Regions from separate parts of the Flavobacterium sp. 316 genome, predicted to be linked through region 1. Evidence: riboswitches for the same ligand, from Rfam matches in the RefSeq annotation. Region 1 holds a riboswitch; the other holds the start of a gene.
The links. A riboswitch is a leader RNA that binds a small molecule or an ion and turns the genes downstream of it on or off. The one in region 1 is predicted to bind thiamine pyrophosphate.

Region 1 (10,068 bases):
TCTAAACCTAATAAAACTCCTAATCCAATTTTGTGAATACCTGCTTTTCCAATTCTATCGGGTGTTTCTAAGCGATATTCGAAGTTTGATTTTTTTCCTTTAGGATGGTATTTTTTATATACTTCTTTATGATATGTTTCTTGATATACTAAAACGGTATGAACACCAGCTTCATGCAAAGCCAAATATTCTTCTTCATCGAGTGGTTGTACTTCGACTGAAATATTAGCAAAATGTTTTTGAATTTGTTGAATCGCATTCAAAAAATAATGAATATTTACGGTATAGTTGGCTTCACCAGTAACTAATAGAATATGATCGAAACCAGCCTCTTTTAATACTGAAACTTCTTCTTTTATCTCGCTATCATTTAAGGTTTTTCGTTTGATTTTATTGTCTAGACTAAAACCGCAATAGGTGCAAATGTTCTGACATTCATTACTCAAATACATAGGAGCATACATTTGAATGGTTTTTCCAAAGCGTTGTTTAGTAAGGACATGACTTTTTTGAGCCATTACCTCCAAATAGTTTTGCGCAATAGGAGAGATAAAGTTTAAAAAATCATCAACAGTGCATTTGTTTTTGGAAAGACTTTGTTCAACTTCTTTAGCAGTAACTGAATAGATCTTTTTTTGAATGGAATCCCAATCGTATTTTTTGAATATTTCGTTGAATGTGTTCATATTGTATTGTTGATAATAGGAGACTAATTACTTTTTACTAATCACTAAGGACTCTATTCATTCAAAAAAGCCGTCAACGGACTCGATGCTTGTGCAAAATTAGAAACTGAACCCAATTGTGCTTTATACGCTTTTCGTCCAGCAATAACAGCTTCTTTAAAAGCTTCCGCCATTAATTTTGGATTCTGAGCCACAGCAATTGCAGTATTTACTAAAACAGCATCTGCACCAATTTCCATGGCTTTTGCTGCATCAGAAGGAGCTCCAATTCCAGCATCAACGATGACAGGAACATTACTTTGTTCAATAATAATTTCTAAAAAATCAATTGTTTTTAATCCTTTATTGCTTCCTATGGGAGAGCCTAATGGCATTACGGCTGCTGTGCCAACTTCTTCTAAACGTTTACATAAAACAGGGTCAGCATGAATATAAGGCAATACAATGAAGCCTAGTTTGGCTAATTCTTCCGTTGCTTTTAGGGTTTCAATAGGATCAGGTAATAAATATTTTGGGTCTGGATGAATTTCTAATTTCAAGAAGTTGGTTTCAAAAGCTTCTCTTGCTAATTGAGCGGCAAAAACAGCTTCTTTAGCATTTCTTGCACCAGAAGTATTGGGTAATAAATTGATATTCGGGTGTTTTAAATGCGAAAGAATAGTATCTGTTTCTGTTTCAAAATCCACACGTTTTAGAGCTACGGTTACCAATTCACTTTCGGAAGCTAAAATAGCTTCTTCCATTTGTTGATTAGAACCGAATTTTCCCGTTCCTAAAAACAAACGGGAACTGAATGTTGTATCTGAAATTTTAAATGTTGACATATAATTTTTCGTTGAGTGTTGTTATTACTGTTGGGTTTTGAGTTAATAGACTTGAAACGGCAATACCATGAATGCCTGTTTCTATAAGTAAAGTGATGTCTTCTAATTGAATGCCACCAATTGCAATAAGTGGTGTTGAGATATTATTCTTTTTCATTTGGTTTAGAATAGTTTGGTAGCCTTCTAAACCTAAAATGGGACTTAATTTTTCTTTAGTAGTAGTAAAACGAAAAGGACCAAGACCTATATAGTCGCATTCTTCATTAACTCTTTGCAAAACGTGTTCAAAAGTATTTGCTGTTCCACCTATGATTTTTTGGCTACCTAAAATAATACGAGCTTCTTTAATTGACATATCATCTAAACCTAGATGAACACCATCTGCATTTACTTGAGAAGCTAAATCTACTTTGTCGTTAATAATTAAAGTAGCTTTGTACTGTTCGCAAAGGTGTTTGGTTCTTTCAGCAACAGTTAAAACTTCCTTTGTGTTTCCGTTTTTAAAACGCAATTGAACCCAGTTGCAACCACTATCTAATGTTTGTTGAATATTATTCAATTGTTCGTCAATTGTATTTCCTTGTGAGATATAGTGTAATTTACTAATCATAATGATATCCTAATAAAGTATTGTTGGAATTAAGAAATTTTTCGATGTACATCTTAGCTTTTTTACAAGAAGGTTTAATATCAAAACCTAAAGCCAAGTTTGCTGTTATAGCGGAAGATAAAACACAACCTGAACCGTGTTTGCTAAAGATATTTTTAGTTTCTGGTAAAAGTGTAAATATCTCATCTTTCAAAAATAAGAAATCGGTTCCCAATGCTTCCGAATTGTGTCCGCCTTTTAAGAGAATTGCACAATGTTGAGAAATATTTTTTGCAATGGTTTCTGCATTGATTCCTTTGGTAGACAATTGCAAAATTTCTTTATAATTGGGTGTAATTAAATCCATTTGATTTAAAATGGATTTTAATTTTATTTGATTTTCAATGTCCATAAAGTTAAAATCTGTACTGGATCTTAAAACGGTGTCCCAAATGATTTTTGTCTTTTGAGAAAGTTTTTTTATTTGGAAAACAATTTGTTCTAAATACTCCAAAGTAGGAACAATCCCAATTTTTACGGCTTTAATTTCGTATTTATTAAAAAGAATAGTCATCGATTCAAGTACAAAATCAATTGTTATCCATTCCATTTTTATGAATTCATTTTCTGTTTGAATGGTGTTTCCTGTTATAATTGCAAAACCATAAACCTGATGTTGCTCGAATGTTTTTACATCGGTTAAAACACCAGCTCCACCAGAAGGATCAAAACCAGCAATGCTTAAAACGATTGGGCGATTGTTTGACATTTTTTAAAGTTTTCTATTGGGTTTTTGGTATTCCAAATGGCTCCAAGCAAAGCATAATCATCAAAATCATTATGCAATACTTCTTCAATATTTTCAACTGAAATTCCTCCTAAAGCAATCAATTTTGTATGATGATTGGTTCGTTTCTTTATTTCTTCAAAAGCATTTTTCGTTGGGACATAATTCTGTTTTGAAATACTTGAATAAATCGGACTTAAAAAGGCATAATTATAAACATTGGGTAAACCATTAAAATCTTCTATTGAATGTACCGAAGTAGATAGAAACCTGACAGATTTTTGAAACTTGTCAGGTATTTTGTTTAATCTATCTTTTTCTGTAAAATGAACTTTTTTGATCTGAAATTCTTCAGTTAACTCATGATGTTGATGCAAAACCAATTTTGAATAATAATTCGAATGTATTGCTAGCAAAAAAGAACGTAATTTTTCTATTGAATAATTTGGTTTTCGAATATGAAACAACTCCATACCTTCTTCAAAAAGAGAATTTATGATGCTTACTTCATTCACTATTTCCGTTGGATTTGAAATTACTATCATGATTTTTCTTTTATGAAATCTAAGTTCTCGATACATTTTTTATTCCGTTTCTCTCCATAAAAAACACTCGAATTGACGATTTCTACAAATAAATTTCTTTTCCGTTTTCGATAAATTCTTCCGACATGGCTTTCATGCCTTCTTCTGCAGCAGCAGAATCTCTAATTTCTTGAGAAATTTTCATTGAACAGAATTTTGGACCACACATCGAACAGAAGTGCGCTACTTTAGCACCATCTGCGGGAAGTGTTTCATCATGAAACTCTCTTGCAGTATCTGGATCAAGAGCCAAGTTGAATTGGTCTTCCCATCGAAACTCAAAACGGGCTTTACTTAAAGCGTTATCACGATATTGTGCTCCTGGATGACCTTTGGCTAAATCAGCAGCATGAGCTGAAATTTTATAGGTTATAACTCCATCTTTAACATCTTTTTTATTAGGTAAGCCTAAATGTTCTTTTGGTGTTACATAACAAAGCATCGCACAGCCATACCAACCAATCATGGCTGCTCCAATCGCAGAAGTAATGTGGTCGTAACCTGGAGCAATATCTGTTGTCAAAGGCCCTAAAGTATAAAATGGAGCTTCTGAACAATGTTCTAATTGTTTGTCCATGTTTTCTTTAATCATGTGCATAGGTACGTGACCAGGACCTTCAATAAAGACTTGTACATCGTGTTTCCAAGCAATTTTTGTCAATTCTCCTAAAGTTTCTAATTCAGCAAATTGTGCAGCATCGTTAGCATCGGCAATAGAACCCGGACGCAAACCATCTCCAAGAGAAAAAGCCACATCATATTGCTTCATGATTTCGCAAATTTCTTCGAAATGAGTGTATAAGAAGTTTTCTTTATGATGAAATAAGCACCATTTTGCCATAATTGAACCGCCACGAGATACAATTCCTGTTACACGATTAGCGGTTAAATGTATATATCTCAAAAGGACACCGGCATGAATAGTGAAGTATGAAACTCCTTGTTCTGATTGTTCAATTAAAGTATCTCTGAAAATTTCCCAAGTTAAATCTTCTGCAACTCCTTTTACCTTTTCTAAAGCTTGGTAAATAGGAACAGTTCCAATAGGAACAGGAGAATTACGAATAATCCATTCTCTAGTTTCGTGAATGTTTTTTCCTGTTGATAAATCCATAATAGTATCTGCTCCCCAACGACAAGCCCAAACGGCTTTTTCAACTTCTTCTTCAATACTAGAAGTTACCGCACTGTTTCCAATATTTGCATTAATTTTTACCAAGAAGTTTCTACCAACAATCATGGGTTCGCTTTCAGGATGGTTGATGTTGTTTGGAATAATAGCACGACCTGCTGCTACTTCGCTACGAACAAATTCAGGTGTAATTTTGGTTTTTGGTGTATTGGCTCCAAAACTTTCTCCTGTATGTTGGCATTGCATGGCCTTGGTTTGATTCTCTAGTTGTTCAATACGTTGGTTTTCACGAATAGCAATATATTCCATTTCTGGTGTAATAATGCCTTGTTTCGCATAGTAAAGTTGTGTAACATTAGCTCCTTTTTTAGCACGCATTGGTTTATGTAAGTATTCAAAACGTAGATGGTCTAAATCAGGATTGTGTAAGCGTTCTTTTCCATATTTTGAAGAAATTTCAGTTAGTTCTTCTACATCATTGCGATCTAAAATCCATTGTTCTCTTAGGCGAGGAAGCCCTTTTCGAACATCAATTTCAATATTTGGATCAGTATATGCACCAGAAGTATCATAAACAGTAACTGGTGGGTTTTTTTCAACACCTCCTTTAGCTAATTTTGTATCTGACAATGTGATTTCTCTCATTGCTACTTTTATTGAATGAATTTCCCCATCTATGTATACTTTTTTTGAATTAGGGAATGGTTGTCTGGAAATTTGTTCTTCGTTAGTCATCTTGTTATGGATTTGGTAATGTTTTTTAGGTAAATGAGGTACTATTAAATATTAACTATAGAAAATTATCCGCCTTGTGTAGCGGTAATAATTAAAATGTCATCGGAAGGAGAAAGAGAAAAAGTGTTCCATTGGTTTTTGGAAACCACAGTTTGATTTACAGCAACAGCAATCCCATTTTGTTTTGTGGGAAGTTCGAAATCGATAAGTTCTTGAATTGTAAGAGTGTTACAATCGAAAGTTTTGTGTTGGTTGTTGATTTTTAATTCCATTCCTTTTACTGAATTTAGTATATTATATAGTTATACTTTAGGAATGGCTATAATGGTACATGAGTGTACAATGAAGTCATCTTACTTTTCCCTACGCTAGTATGAACTAAATCAGGTTCAGAGGGTAAAATCTCAGCCTGTAAAATTACAGACACCCCTAAAGTGAATAACAAATGTAGTGAAATGAATTGAAAAATAATCTTAAAGTTAGAAAAATAACAAAAGTTGTAATCCGGTTACTTTTGATTTTTACTTTGTGGGTAAGGATTATAAATTTATGCTTCAGGGGTTTTATTAAATCAAAAGTGCAACAAGGCACCTTACTATAGTAACCCATACTAGTTACAAGTGTATTATAGTACTATGCTATAGTAACTCATTATAAATGTTTTATCCATAGGAATGTTCTTGTAGTTATTTCTAATTGTCAAGCGAATCCAATAAAGCTTATTTTTTCATAATTTTTTTAGTTGCAGTGCCCGCATCTGTTTTTACATACAAAAAGTATAGACCTTTTGATAGGCTAGACATATCTACTACATTTTTACCGTTTATTAGCTCTCCTTTTTGAATTACTTGTCCGTTTATAGTTATTAATTCGTAAGTAGCGTAAGTAGTAAGATTTACATTAATGCTAGAAGTTGTTGGATTGGGATAAATATCTGTTTCAGAAAGGATAAAATCTTCATTATCTAAAACATTATTTAAATCGTATATCTGCGTCCAATTTCCAGCATTATCTTCTAGGAATAAATATACATCAAAAGATGAATTTGTAGGTAAAGAAGAAACAATATTATTGACATTTCCATTTTGGACATTCATTAAGAAATTACCATTTGCAATTGCTCCAGTTCCATTAAGGATGTCATTGTGGGTTACTGTTCCTGCGTTGTTTCCTGGGAAAATAGCATAGTGAATTGTTCCTGTTTCTGGACCATTAACAATCAAAGTAAGCGCTGTAGGTGTCACATTTTCCGTTTGTGGATATTCAATATTTAAAGGCATCGCATAATGGTCTCCTCCAAAAATAACATAAGATTTCCCTATTTGTGTGGTTGGTGTATATGGACTACCTACAACAAAATCCGATATTCCATCTCCATTAATATCACCATTACCGCTAACAGGACGAGCTATATTGGTTGGGTTTAAACCTTCTATAATGAAACCATTTACTCCATTTAGCGTTGTCTCGTTTATTGGATTTGGAAAACCGCTAGTACTTCCAAAAACAATATATGCACGACCACTACTTCCATATACTGAAATGAAATCATCAATACCGTCCATATTTATGTCTCCTATTCCAGCAGATGTTAATTGTCCAGGAAGTGTAAATCCGTCTGTCCCGTTTAAACTACTTAAAGGAAAATGGGCAGGAAAAGGATCAGTACTTCCGTATATCGCATTTGTTTCTGAGAAAAAATCATCAATACCATCATTGTTAATATCACCTAAAGTACCTACAAAGGTTAAAAAGTTTCCTCCATTGTTATCAATACTGAATCCATCAGTTCCGTCTAAAGTTGTTAAATCCACCAAAGGAGAAAATGGTGTTCCTTTTCCAAAAAGTAAATAGCTAATAGCTGGGTTAGTTGAATCCCAATTTCCAATAAGAATATCTTTGAATCCATCATTATTTATGTCGCCTGCTCCTCCAACTTTGTAAGATGGTCTTGAGCCAGGAAAACTACTGGTTTTAAAACCTTTTGTGCCATCTAACCAAGAGGCATCAATTGATGTTGGAAAATTGCTTGAACGACCAAAAATAATCCATGCCTGTCCTGACCAATGTGGAGTGCCAATAATAAAATCGTTAATTCCATCACCGTTAACGTCACCTAAACCAGTTATTTGATTACTTCCAGGTGTATCAATTAAAAAGCCATTAGTGCCATTGATATCGTTGATTGTTATTAATGCTGGAAAAGAAGTTGTCCCATAAATGACGATTTCATCTGGAGAGGTACTGCTAGATCCGATGATTAAATCATCAATTCCGTCTCCATTAATATCGCCAGGTCCTGTTATTGTTGCTCCTCGTCTTTCATCATAAGCTATACCGTCTACAGTAAAACCATTGGATCCGTCTAAAGTAGATAAGTCAAACGGACTAGGGTAAGGAACACTAGATCCAAAAATAATATACGCTGCACCTGCATATTGTAAGCCACTTGCTGTTGCAGTTCCAGAACCAAATGCAATATCTTCTAGCCCATCGTTGTTAATGTCTCCTATAAACTGACTTTCTGCACCAAATTGTAAATTTGTTGAGAGTCCAGAAACTTCAAATCCATTACTACCGTTTAAAGTACTAAGATCAAATGTTGTTGGATACAGTTGATTTTGTGCTAGTATTTCATAGTTATGACAGTAAATGCAATATAGGAATGCAATAAAAGCATATTGTATCTTTTTTAATAGGTTGATTTTTAAGCTTTTCATGATAAATTAATGTTTTTTATTAAAAAGCAAATTTAATTCATCGATAAAAGGTTCACATCACTATAAATGATGATATTTCCTGATTTGGAAAAAATAGTATTTTCTATTATGTCATCTTTATAAAAGGCATTTTTTCTTTATGAAAATTTCGGCAATGTTCTCACATACAATTCTTCTACTTTTTTTCTTGCCCAATCCGTTTTTCGTAGAAAAGTTAAGCTTGATTTTACAGAAGGATTTTCAGTAAAACATTTAATATTGATTAATTCTCCTAAAGTATCAAAACCATAGAAATCGACTAATTGCTCTACAATTGCTTTTAAAGTTTTACCGTGTAATGGATCGTTACTCATTTTTTGTTTTTTTATTTTTAAATTCAAAACTATACTCTTGTAAAACAATCTTCAACATGGTCATTTACCATTCCAGTAGCTTGCATGTGAGCGTACATAACAGTTGATCCAACAAATTTAAACCCTCGTTTTTTTAAATCTTTACTTATTGCGTCTGAAATAGAAGTTGTTGCTGGAACATCTTTTAAGGTCTTCGGTTTGTTGTCAATAGGTTTTCCATTAACAAAATTCCAAATGTATTTTGAAAAACTACCAAATTCTTCTTGTATTTTTATAAATGCTTGAGCATTTGTAACAGTGGCTCTAACTTTTAGTTTATTTCTAATGATACCTTCATTTTGAAGTAGTTCTTCTATTTTAGATTCATTATACTCTGAAACTTTTTTCAAATCAAAATTATCAAATGCTTTTCTGAAGTTTTCACGTTTAGCTAAAACAGTGTACCAACTTAAGCCAGCTTGAAAGGTTTCAAGGATTAAAAATTCAAATAGCGAAGGGTCATCATATACAGGTTTTCCCCATTCGTTATCATGATAATCTCTATATAAATCATCTTTTTCGCACCAAGCACATCTTATTTTAGTAGTCATCATATAAGTAATTTACATCTGTTTTTTTATTTCTTTTTTCAAAATTAACTCTTAAATGAGATTCATTTAGGCTTTTTTTGATTAAAATTTCAAGCGTTTCATTTAATTTTTCTTCATCTGTAATTTTTGAAGTATTAAAATAACGATATGTATATAATTCTACATTATTATCATTTATTAAGAAGGCAAGTGAACATAGTTTGTCTTCATAATTTTTAGGTTCTTTTTCTGTTATTTTGTAGAAGAAATATGCAATTTTATGATTGTTGTGTTGGACAATTCTTTTTTCTAAAAATATAATACTATCGTTTTTTGAAACACTATAAAAATTATTTAATGCATTGTTTGCTATTTCTTCTTGAGAGAGATTGAATGTTTTATTCTCCAATTGCATTAATAAGAAAGCTTTTTTCGGATCTGCTAGGATTTCTTTTCTATCAGTATCAGTTAATGTATTGTTTAAACTAGCTAATCTCATTATTTCAATATCAAGTGCTAGAATATTTAGCTTTTTCAACTTTGTAATGAAGGCATTTGTTTCATTATTTTTTTTAAAATGTTCAAGTAAGTTTAAATAATCAATTAGAACATCTACAGGTGCATATCTTTCTTCAGAGATATATTCATCATTCTCTTCATCATTATATTCAGTGTTTTCCAATTTCCAGCTTAAAACTCTTTTGTATTCTAATTTTGCATTTGTTAGAATCATTTTTCTAAAAGATTTTAATTTTGAAGCAGAAGCGTATTTGTATTCGATTAATTCATTACAGAAGTTTATAATAGGATCATTGTATTCTGGAATACTATAAAATTGGAATATTTTTGGGAATAATACTTTACTGTTTTCTTTATCATTTAGGAATAAATAAAATAAATTACGAATGTCATATTCATTATTACTAAGTGGTAAATCATATTCTAAAAGCGTCATTATTGTTTCATATCCTTTTTTTGATTTTTGGAAAACAAGAGACTTTAAAATATTTATTTGTGTTTCCGCTGCTATTTTTTCTTTTTTGTAATAATTTTCTAAGAATGGAATTACTCTTTCATCATCGACTGAAC
Region 2 (10,068 bases), on a different contig from region 1:
TTCGGCAAATAAGATTTAATTCGTTCAATTAAAAAATCGTTATAAACACCTCCTCCTGTAATTAAAACAGAAGTATTCTTCTTAACGATTACTTTACTTATTTGGAAAGCGGTATGCTCTACAAATGTTCGCAATATATCATTTACAGGAATCGAATATTTATTTAAAACTGGAAATATTTTTGAATTAACAAACTCCATCCCTAAAGACTTAGGATAAGATTGCTCATAAAAAATTAAGGAATTTAACTCTATTAACAATTCATTATTTAAAAGTCCTTTTTGGGCTAAATTCCCCTTATCATCATAATTTAATCCAAGTTGATTTGCATAAAAATTCAAAACTGTATTAACAGGAGAAATATCAAAAGCAATCCTTTCTCCATCTTCTTCAAAAGAAATATTTGAAAAGCCACCTAAATTTAAACAATAATCATATTCAGAAAACAACAATCGATCTCCAATAGGTACTAGTGGAGCACCTTGTCCTCCCAATTGAACATCTTGAACTCGAAAATCGCAGACTACATTTTGTTTTATTAATTCAGCTATTTTACTTAGATTCCCTATTTGAAGTGTAAAACCATTTTCTGGTTGATGCAAAACGGTATGCCCATGAGAGCATACTATATCAATATTCTGAATTTCATTTTTTGTAATAAATTCAGAAATTATCTTAGCTAATTCTTCTGTGTATTTTTGATTTAAATCTAAAAGTTCATTGTTTGATAAATGAATTGAATTTGACAACATACTAATCCAATATTCAGTATAAGGAACTGTTTCAAATATATGAATCTTAAAGTTCCACTTACTTGAAAAAGACAATGTAACGTAAACCAAATCAACCCCGTCAAGAGATGTGCCTGACATAACCCCAATAACACTATAGGAATCCTTTTGCATGGGCTAAAATTACAAATTGTTATTGAAAAATTGCTAATAAATAATTACATTTGGGAACTTTTAATAAATTACTTAAAACTTTATTTACACGATATGGATTTTAAATTAACTGAAGAGCAATTAATGATTCAACAAGCAGCTAGAGATTTTGCTTTAACAGAATTACATCCTGGAGTTATTGAAAGAGATGAACATTCAATTTTTCCTACGGAACAAGTTAAAAAAATGGCTGAACTTGGATTTTTAGGAATGATGGTTGATCCGAAATATGGTGGTTCAGGATTAGACAGTGTGTCTTATGTATTAGCTATGGAAGAAATTGCTAAAATTGATGCTTCTGCTGCCGTAATTATGTCGGTTAACAACTCTTTAGTTTGTGCTGGATTAGAAAAATACTGCAATGAAGAGCAAAAACAAAAATATTTAGCTCCTTTAGCAAAAGGAGAGGTTATAGGTGCTTTTTGTTTATCTGAGCCAGAAGCAGGCTCTGATGCTACTTCACAAAAAACAACTGCAATTGACAAAGGAGACTACTATTTGTTAAACGGAACAAAAAACTGGATAACTAATGGTGGAACAGCTTCTACTTACATTGTAATTGCACAAACAGATATTGAAAAAGGACATAAAGGTATTAATGCTTTTATTGTAGAAAAAGGATGGGAAGGTTTTGATATAGGACCAAAAGAGAATAAAATGGGAATTAGAGGGTCTGATACTCATTCTTTATTATTTACAGACGTTAAAGTACCTAAAGAAAATAGAATTGGAGCAGATGGTTTTGGTTTTAATTTCGCAATGGGCGTTTTAAATGGAGGAAGAATCGGTATTGCTTCTCAAGCATTAGGTATTGCTTCTGGAGCTTATGAATTAGCTTTAAAGTATGCACAAGAACGTAAAGCTTTTGGAAAAGAAATTTTCAAGCATCAAGCTATTGCTTTTAAATTAGCAGATATGGCAACTCAAATTACAGCTGCAAGAATGTTATGCTTTAAAGCTGCTTTTGAAAAAGACGCTGGTCAAGACATATCGCATTCAGGTGCAATGGCAAAACTTTTTGCTTCTGAAACAGCTATGAACGTAACCATTGAAGCTGTACAAATTCATGGAGGAAATGGTTATGTACGTGAATACCATGTAGAACGTATGATGCGTGATGCGAAAATTACACAGATTTATGAAGGAACATCAGAAATTCAACGTATTGTAATTTCAAGAGGATTAGTTCAATAACTATATTCTTATATAAACTAAAAAACCGACTTTAAAAGTCGGTTTTTTTATGTCTATTTGTTTTTTTTAAAACTTCAAAGTCATTCCAAACATTATATTTGCACCTGCTTGTGGATAATAATAAACATAACCACCTCCATAATCAACAGCATTAGAAGCATATTTTTTATTAAAAATATTATTCGAATTAAGTGTAAAAATAATTTCTTCAGCAATTTTATGTATTGGTAAAGAATATATTAAATTTAAATCATTAACAAAATAATCTGCTAATATCCCTGATTTATCATCTGTATTATTTAAATATTGTTCTCCTACAAATTTTGACAGCAAACCTATTTCAAAATTTTTAAACCCACTGAATATTATTTGATTTCCAATTATAATTTCTGGCGAATATGCAATATTTGTATTCCCAATATTCTCCAAATCTCCAGAAGCATCTGAATAAAAATCAATATTTTTATTCTTACTCAATGTAAAATTAGGCGCTATTGTCCATTTTTTAGACAATAATATTGTAGCTTCTACTTCAACACCTAAACGATAACTATCACCACTATTACTACGAATAGGCGCTCCAACATCATCCAGCTCACCTGTTAAAACCAATTGATCTTTATATGCCATATAGTATGCATTCACATTTAATCTTGATTTTGAAGATCCGAATTTCCATCCTAATTCAAAATCGTCTAACTGTTCTGGCTTAGGACTTCCATTCTCATAATCTGTTCTATTTGGCTCTCTATTTGCTCTTGCATACGACAAAAATAAAGTACTATTATTAGATAATTTATATGTTAGTCCTGCTTTTGGATTGAAAAAATTAAATGTATCATTTATCAAATCTGCTTGAACTCCATTTGCTTCATAGTTTACTGTTCTATACTGTAAGTCTCCGAAAACAGCAAATCCGTTTGAAAATTCATAACTCACTTTTGCAAAAACATTTCCGTCTGTTTTATTTCCATAATCATCGTAATATCTATCTCCAAGTTCACTTGTAGAAGCATATCTTGCCCAAATTACTTTTCCAAAATGATCGCCTTCATATTTATTCCAAGCTCCTCCTAATATAAAGTCAAAATTATCTTTATTATAATTTGCAGAAAATGTAGTTCCATAGAAATTATTATCTAACCATTTTTGACGAATTAAATCTGTTGAAACTTGCCCAGCAGTTGGAATAAGCCCATAATCTGAAAAAGCTTCATCTTCTTTATAATTTTCGTAATATCCTTTTCCTTTTGTATAATGAAAAGCTAAGTTTGTATTCCAATTCTCACTCCATTTCTCGTTCCAATGTAACTGATAATGATCTTGCTGATAATTATCTGTTTCATTATCATAATAACGAGTATTCCCAAACTCATCAGTATACATTCCTGCTGAATTAAATGTAGGGTTTTCATTAAAAGTCTCTCTATCAACTCCGTTCCATGATTGATACGTTCTTTCAGTTCCTCCAAACGCTAAGGCCTTAATCAAAGTAGTTCCTTCAAAATAAGCACCTTGTAAAAAATAGGATTTCAAATCTGAAGTAGCTCTATCAACATAACCATCTGAGTGAATATTTGACAATCTTCCAGAAAGTTCAAAACCATTTTTCATTTTTCCAGTACTAAATTTTACCGTATGTTTTCTTGTATTAAAACTTCCAAATGAATTTGAAATTTCACCATTTGATTCTTCCGCAGCTAAATCTGTAAGCATATTTAAACTTGCTCCAAACGCTCCAGAACCATTTGTAGATGTTCCAACTCCTCTTTGTAATTGAATACTTTGTAAAGAAGAAGCGAAATCAGGCATGTTTACCCAATATGTTCCATGAGATTCTGAATCATTATATGGAATTCCATTAATTGTAATATTTACTCTTGTCGCATCACTCCCTCTTACTCTAATTCCTGTATAGCCAACACCATTTCCAGCATCAGTTGTAGTAACAACAGAAGGCAAATAGTTTAATAACATAGGAATGTCTTGACCTAAATTGCGTTTTGCAATTTCAGTTTTTGACATATTAGTAAAACTTACAGGTTGCTTTGAATTTGCTCTTACGGCAGACACTAAAACCTCGTCTAGTTGTGTTACTTTAATACTGTCAAGTTGTTTTTCCTGTGAAAAGATACATAGTGAAGAAAAAGTAATCAAAAAGCTCAATGTCTTTTTTGATTTTTTAATTTTGAATAAAGTTTTCATTCGCAAATTATATACGAATAAAAGGGGTAATTATTCTTTGTTAAATTTAATAGTATTTAGTTTTTTAATTCCCTAAACAGCATTATCTGTTCTAGGTTCCACGGGTATAATCTCAGCCTTAAAATTTTAAAATATTTAAAGCACCCCTTTGAGACGGTGCAAAGATAGTAAAGTAATCAGATTATATCTGTAAAAAGTTAAATTTCTGGCTTTCTTCTAGACTGCTTTATTAAACCTATATTTTTCTTTTCTTTAATTCTTTTTTCTTTTACTGATTTTGGAATTCTAGTTTCTTTTCTAATTTTAGGTTTCTTTAATCCGTTAGTTAATATCGTTAGAAATCGTTTAATTACAATTTCTTTGTTTTTTAATTGACTTCTATCTTCATCACAATTTAACATCAAAATAAAATCTTGTGTTAATCTAGTTGCTATTCTTTCTTTTAAATACTCTTTTTCCTCTTCAGTTAAACCCAATGAACTATTTAAATCGAAAGTAAGCACTACTTTAGAAGAAACTTTATTTACATTTTGACCACCAGCACCACTACTTCTTACTGCTTTTAATTTTAACTCAGATATAACAATTTCTTTATTCATTTTTTGATTGATGTGCTGACTTTAATAAATCATTCACTGTTTTTACTGGATTAAATGTAGTTAACGGAACTTCAACGAAAATAGTAATCCAAAATGCCATTGCTCCATTCCACAAACCTGGTAACTCAAATCCTTTTATCGGATTACCATTTTTATTTTTTTCAACAATAAAACCTGTATTTTTATCTACATACTCGTTTAAATCAAATTTTTCTCCATTATATTTTTTAATTCCACAAACTAAATCTACAGGATTAAAATGTGTTGAATTTCTAAAAATATTCATTTGATTTGTGTCATTTAAGTCTATTTGCGAGCTTTCTACAATTTGAAGCGAAACTCTTCCATCTTCATGATTAATCCAAAAAGGACCACCTCCTGGTTCTCCTTCATTTTTGACCATTCCACATACACGAATAGGTCTATTCAATATCTCAAAAAGTTTTTCTAATTGCTCTTTTGGAGTAAAATTAAAAAACTCTTTTGGTAGATTCCAATTTAATTTTTGAGTGATAAAATCTGAAATCTCTTTAATTCTTTCAATAGTTATTGTTTCTTTTTCAATTTCTTTAAGATAATCAAATACTTGATTTTGAATAGTAATTAAGACTCCTCCTAGTATTTTTTTATTCTCTAAAACATCATCAATGTGATTATAGGAAACATTGTCAATATTTTTTATAAAGATAATATCCGAATTCAGAGCATTAAGATTTTCAATTAAAGCCCCATGTCCTCCTGGTCTAAAAAACAAATTACCTTGTTCATCTCTATAAGGAGAATTATCTAAGTTTACAGCTAGTGTATCAGTATAAGGTTGTTGATATGAAAATGAAATATCAAAATCATCATACTTTGACGTTATTTTTTCAAAATCCGCTAAATGTTCTTCTGAGATTGTAAAATGTACTTTAGACTTTCTATCTCCTCTTTTATAAAAAACAGTTTCCTTTAAATGTTCTTCTATTGGCGTTACTTTTTCTCCTTCTTTCTCGTGAAAAGGTAAAACTCCTTTAGGTTTATTTCCATAATTGAAACAGTCTTTCGAAAGTAGTGTTTTAATTAAACAATAACTTTTTTTATCACTATTATAACTTTCATATTCTGGATAAAGAGAAAGCGTATGCTTTTTTAATTCTAGATAAAAAGGGAAATTTTTTATTCCAATTAAAAAAATAGGTAGGTCATTGCTTTTCTTTCTATTAATATAAGCATTAATCGTTTCATTTTCAATGTCAAATTCGAACAAAAATTCAGCTAAAAACTTAAACATCCTTGTAGCCGCACCAGAAGCAGGAATAAACTTTTCAATATTAAAATACTGCTTTTTCTTATCAAATACCGCTACATAAAAAGCTTTTTCTTCTTTATCTAAAACCCAAATACCATCATCTTTTGTTGCTGACTTTAGTAATTTAATTTTAGGAATTCCAGTTCTAAAAAAACGTAGCTGTTGCTCTATGCTTTCTACTGCTATTTCTTTGAGTTTTATTTGTTTTAAATCGTTTTCGCTAAACTTTTTTTCCATTCTTTAAAGGCGTAAATTGCAATAATTGTAAAAATAAAATATTGAAGGCTTGTAAAAGTATAACCTTTATAAAAATACAATGGAATAGAAATAATATCTCCAATAATCCAAAGTATCCAATTTTCAATTTTTCTTTTAGCCATAAGCCACATTCCTACAAAAAATATCCCTGTTGTAAATGTATCTACATAAGCTGTCCAGTCTGTAAATTTATTGAAAAATTTGTATATAAAAACAACAAATAGAACTGTAATAAAAAATATAACCACAGCTTTAATAATATCTCTTTTATCCATAATAGATATAGGATACTCTATTATATCATCTTTTTTTTGTGACCAAAGCACCCAACCATAAATACTCATAATAGCATAATATCCATTAATTAACATATCTCCAATTAAACTCCATTTATACAATAAATATACAAAAATAATGGTACTAACAATTCCCGTTGGATAAACTAAAATATTATTCTTTTTAGCAAACAAAACACTTGCCAATCCAAAAAGAATAGCAATAATTTCTAAAACAATTTGATGTGTCGGATAGCCTTTATATTGTGAAAATAAAAAATCAATCATTAATTAAAAAAGGTGTTATCATTTTCAAATGCAGTTCCAATAACAACCATATCGGCACCTGCTTCAAATACTTTCTCTATAGCTTCCTGAGTACTAATACCTCCTCCAACGATTAATGGAATCTGAATTTCATCAACCACTTTCTTAATCATTTCTAAAGGAATCGCATTTTTTGCCCCACTTCCTGCTTCTAAATAAACCAGTTTATTTCCCATAAACTCTCCTGCTTTTGCTGTTTGACAAACATAATCTATATTATTTCTATCTAGTGGCTTTGTTAGACTAACCCTTTCAACAGCAGTGATAGTTCCGCTCTCAATTAACAGATAAGCTGTTGGAATAATTTCTAAATCTGTTTTCTTTAAAAGAGGAACTGCATTTATTTGATGCTCAATCAGGTAATCTGGATTCCTCCCCGACAATAAACTCAAAAATAAAATTCCATCTGCTTCATTTGATATTTGTTTGTGATCTCCTGGAAAAAGCAGAATAGGAAGAGTGCAATACTTTTTTATTTCAACAATTAATTCATCTAAATAATTTCCATTAAAAGTACTTCCTCCCAAAAATATATGAGTCACTGGAGCATTTTTAATTTTTGAACATAGTAAAGCAACATCAGATACTAAAATTTTTTCAGGATCCAAAAGAATTACTAGAAGTTTCCTTTTGCTTTTTTTAGCAAATACTATTTCTTGATATATTGACGTCATTACTTTTTTTCGAATGCGCAAACTAAAGCATAATTCTCTATAAATTCAAATGTAAAACAATATTCTTCAATAGTATTATTAAATTTTAATTGAGCAATTCCTCCAAAATCATTCAAACTAAATTGATTTTCAAAAATATGATTTGGAAAACTAATCCCTTTTTCATTTTTAATTTTGAATATCGATTCCTTTACACCCCAAACAACGGTTGCTTTTTTTATTTTCTCTTCTTTATTTAAATTTTTCAAATGCATAACATCCATAAACCTCGGTGCAATTGTTACAATTTTATTCTTTAAGATTTCTAAATCAATTCCCATCTTACAATCACCAACCTGTATTACTGAGAAATCATGCGAATGACTAATTGAGATTTGTTTACCATCAACTAAATGTGGTTTACCAAACTCATCATAGTATAAATCAAAATCAGTATAACCTGCTTCTAAGAGTAACATTCTTACAGCTAAAAACCCTCTTTGGTGACTTTCCGATTTCATATTTAACAATCGGATCAATGAAGTTTCTTTTAAGGAAATAATTTTAAATAAATCATCAAACTCTTCTTCAATTTTCCACACGAAAAGAATTGTGTTTTTATCTCTATTTATTTTTTTATATAGTGGCATCTAAAATATTCAATTGAAATTCAAAGCTTTATGCTATTAAACATTTCACAAAATAAGTGATAAAATTTAATAATTAAAAATGGATTTTGTACCTTTGCCATTCAAAATTAATAATACAAATATACAATAGATGAGTTCAAATACGACAACTTATGTACCTTACAAAGTAAAAGATATTACTTTAGCAGATTGGGGAAGAAAAGAAATTGAATTAGCTGAAGCAGAAATGCCAGGTTTAATGGCTTTAAGAGCAGAATATGGTACAAGTCAACCTTTAAAAGGCGCTCGTATTGCAGGATGTCTTCATATGACAATTCAAACTGCTGTTTTAATCGAAACTTTAGTAGCTCTTGGTGCTGATGTAACTTGGAGTTCTTGTAATATCTTTTCAACTCAAGATCATGCTGCTGCCGCTATCGCTGCTGCTGGAATCCCTGTTTATGCATGGAAAGGTCTAAATGAAGAAGAATTTGACTGGTGTATTGAACAAACTTTATGGTTTGGTGAAGATAGAAAACCATTAAATATGATTCTTGATGATGGTGGTGATTTAACGAACATGGTTTTTGATCGTTTTCCAGAATTAATTGAGAATATCAAAGGTTTATCAGAAGAAACAACAACTGGAGTTCACCGTTTATATGAAAGAATGCAAAACGGAACTTTACATATTCCAGCAATCAATGTAAATGACTCTGTAACTAAATCAAAATTTGACAATAAATATGGTTGTAAAGAATCTGCAGTTGATGCTGTTCGTAGAGCAACAGATATTATGTTAGCAGGTAAAAGAGTTGTAGTTTGCGGATATGGTGATGTAGGAAAAGGTACTGCTGCATCTTTTAGAGGAGCTGGTTCTATCGTAACAGTTACAGAAATAGATCCAATTTGTGCTTTACAAGCTGCAATGGACGGATTTGAAGTTAAAAAACTAAACACTGTTGTAGGAAATGCTGATATTATCATCACTACAACAGGAAATAAAGATATCGTTCTTGGTTCTCATTTCGAACAAATGAAAGATAAAACAATTGTTTGTAATATTGGACACTTTGATAACGAAATTGACATGGCTTGGTTAAACAAAAATCATGGAACATCAAAAATCGAAATCAAACCACAAGTTGATAAATATACTATTAATGGAAAAGATATCATCATTTTAGCTGAAGGACGCTTAGTTAATTTAGGCTGTGCAACAGGTCACCCAAGTTTTGTAATGAGTAATTCATTTACAAACCAAACTTTAGCGCAAATCGAATTATGGACAAATAGCGCTGCTTACAAAAATGAAGTATATATGTTACCTAAACATTTAGATGAGAAAGTAGCTGCTTTACATTTAGCTAAGCTAGGTGTTGAATTAGAAACATTACGTGAAGATCAAGCAAAATACATTGGAGTTCCTGTTGAAGGTCCTTTCAAACCAGAATATTATAGATATTAATTTTTAATAACTATTTTAAAATTATTTAGAGAAACCCTTACATTACTGTAAGGGTTTCTCTTTATCTAATTATTTTTCAACAATTTAACAACAATTTGAAACATTTGTGATTAAATTTGTACTAATCAAAAATTGAACTTATTTTCAATACAATCATCATCAAAAAACAATATTATGTTAAAAACCTTCTTTATCTTATGTTCAGGAGCCGATAAGAATCTCATC

Region 2: another riboswitch for thiamine pyrophosphate. It lies ahead of SY27_RS08775 (TonB-dependent receptor); the one in region 1 lies ahead of thiS (sulfur carrier protein ThiS).

The regions. Positions count from the first base shown of each region.
Region 1 is NZ_JYGZ01000004.1:116,974-127,041, reverse strand. Features, by position in the region: gene thiH (2-iminoacetate synthase ThiH) at 1-686, opposite strand, end outside; gene SY27_RS09350 (thiazole synthase) at 740-1,510, opposite strand; gene SY27_RS09345 (thiamine phosphate synthase) at 1,497-2,120, opposite strand; gene SY27_RS09340 (hydroxymethylpyrimidine/phosphomethylpyrimidine kinase) at 2,113-2,868, opposite strand; gene SY27_RS09335 (thiamine phosphate synthase) at 2,841-3,431, opposite strand; gene thiC (phosphomethylpyrimidine synthase ThiC) at 3,514-5,337, opposite strand; gene thiS (sulfur carrier protein ThiS) at 5,403-5,609, opposite strand; TPP riboswitch at 5,681-5,778, opposite strand; gene SY27_RS09320 (T9SS type A sorting domain-containing protein) at 6,057-8,057, opposite strand; gene SY27_RS09315 (VF530 family DNA-binding protein) at 8,195-8,410, opposite strand; gene SY27_RS09310 (DNA-3-methyladenine glycosylase I) at 8,440-9,000, opposite strand; gene SY27_RS09305 (TraB/GumN family protein) at 8,990-10,068, opposite strand, start outside.
Region 2 is NZ_JYGZ01000003.1:535,545-545,612, forward strand. Features, by position in the region: gene SY27_RS08765 (anhydro-N-acetylmuramic acid kinase) at 1-905, opposite strand, end outside; gene SY27_RS08770 (acyl-CoA dehydrogenase) at 999-2,138, shown strand; gene SY27_RS08775 (TonB-dependent receptor) at 2,205-4,343, opposite strand; TPP riboswitch at 4,395-4,501, opposite strand; gene arfB (alternative ribosome rescue aminoacyl-tRNA hydrolase ArfB) at 4,541-4,942, opposite strand; gene SY27_RS08785 (DUF4301 family protein) at 4,935-6,470, opposite strand; gene pnuC (nicotinamide riboside transporter PnuC) at 6,440-7,054, opposite strand; gene SY27_RS08795 (geranylgeranylglyceryl/heptaprenylglyceryl phosphate synthase) at 7,054-7,767, opposite strand; gene SY27_RS08800 (4'-phosphopantetheinyl transferase superfamily protein) at 7,767-8,396, opposite strand; gene ahcY (adenosylhomocysteinase) at 8,527-9,843, shown strand; gene SY27_RS08810 (DUF4407 domain-containing protein) at 10,018-10,068, shown strand, end outside.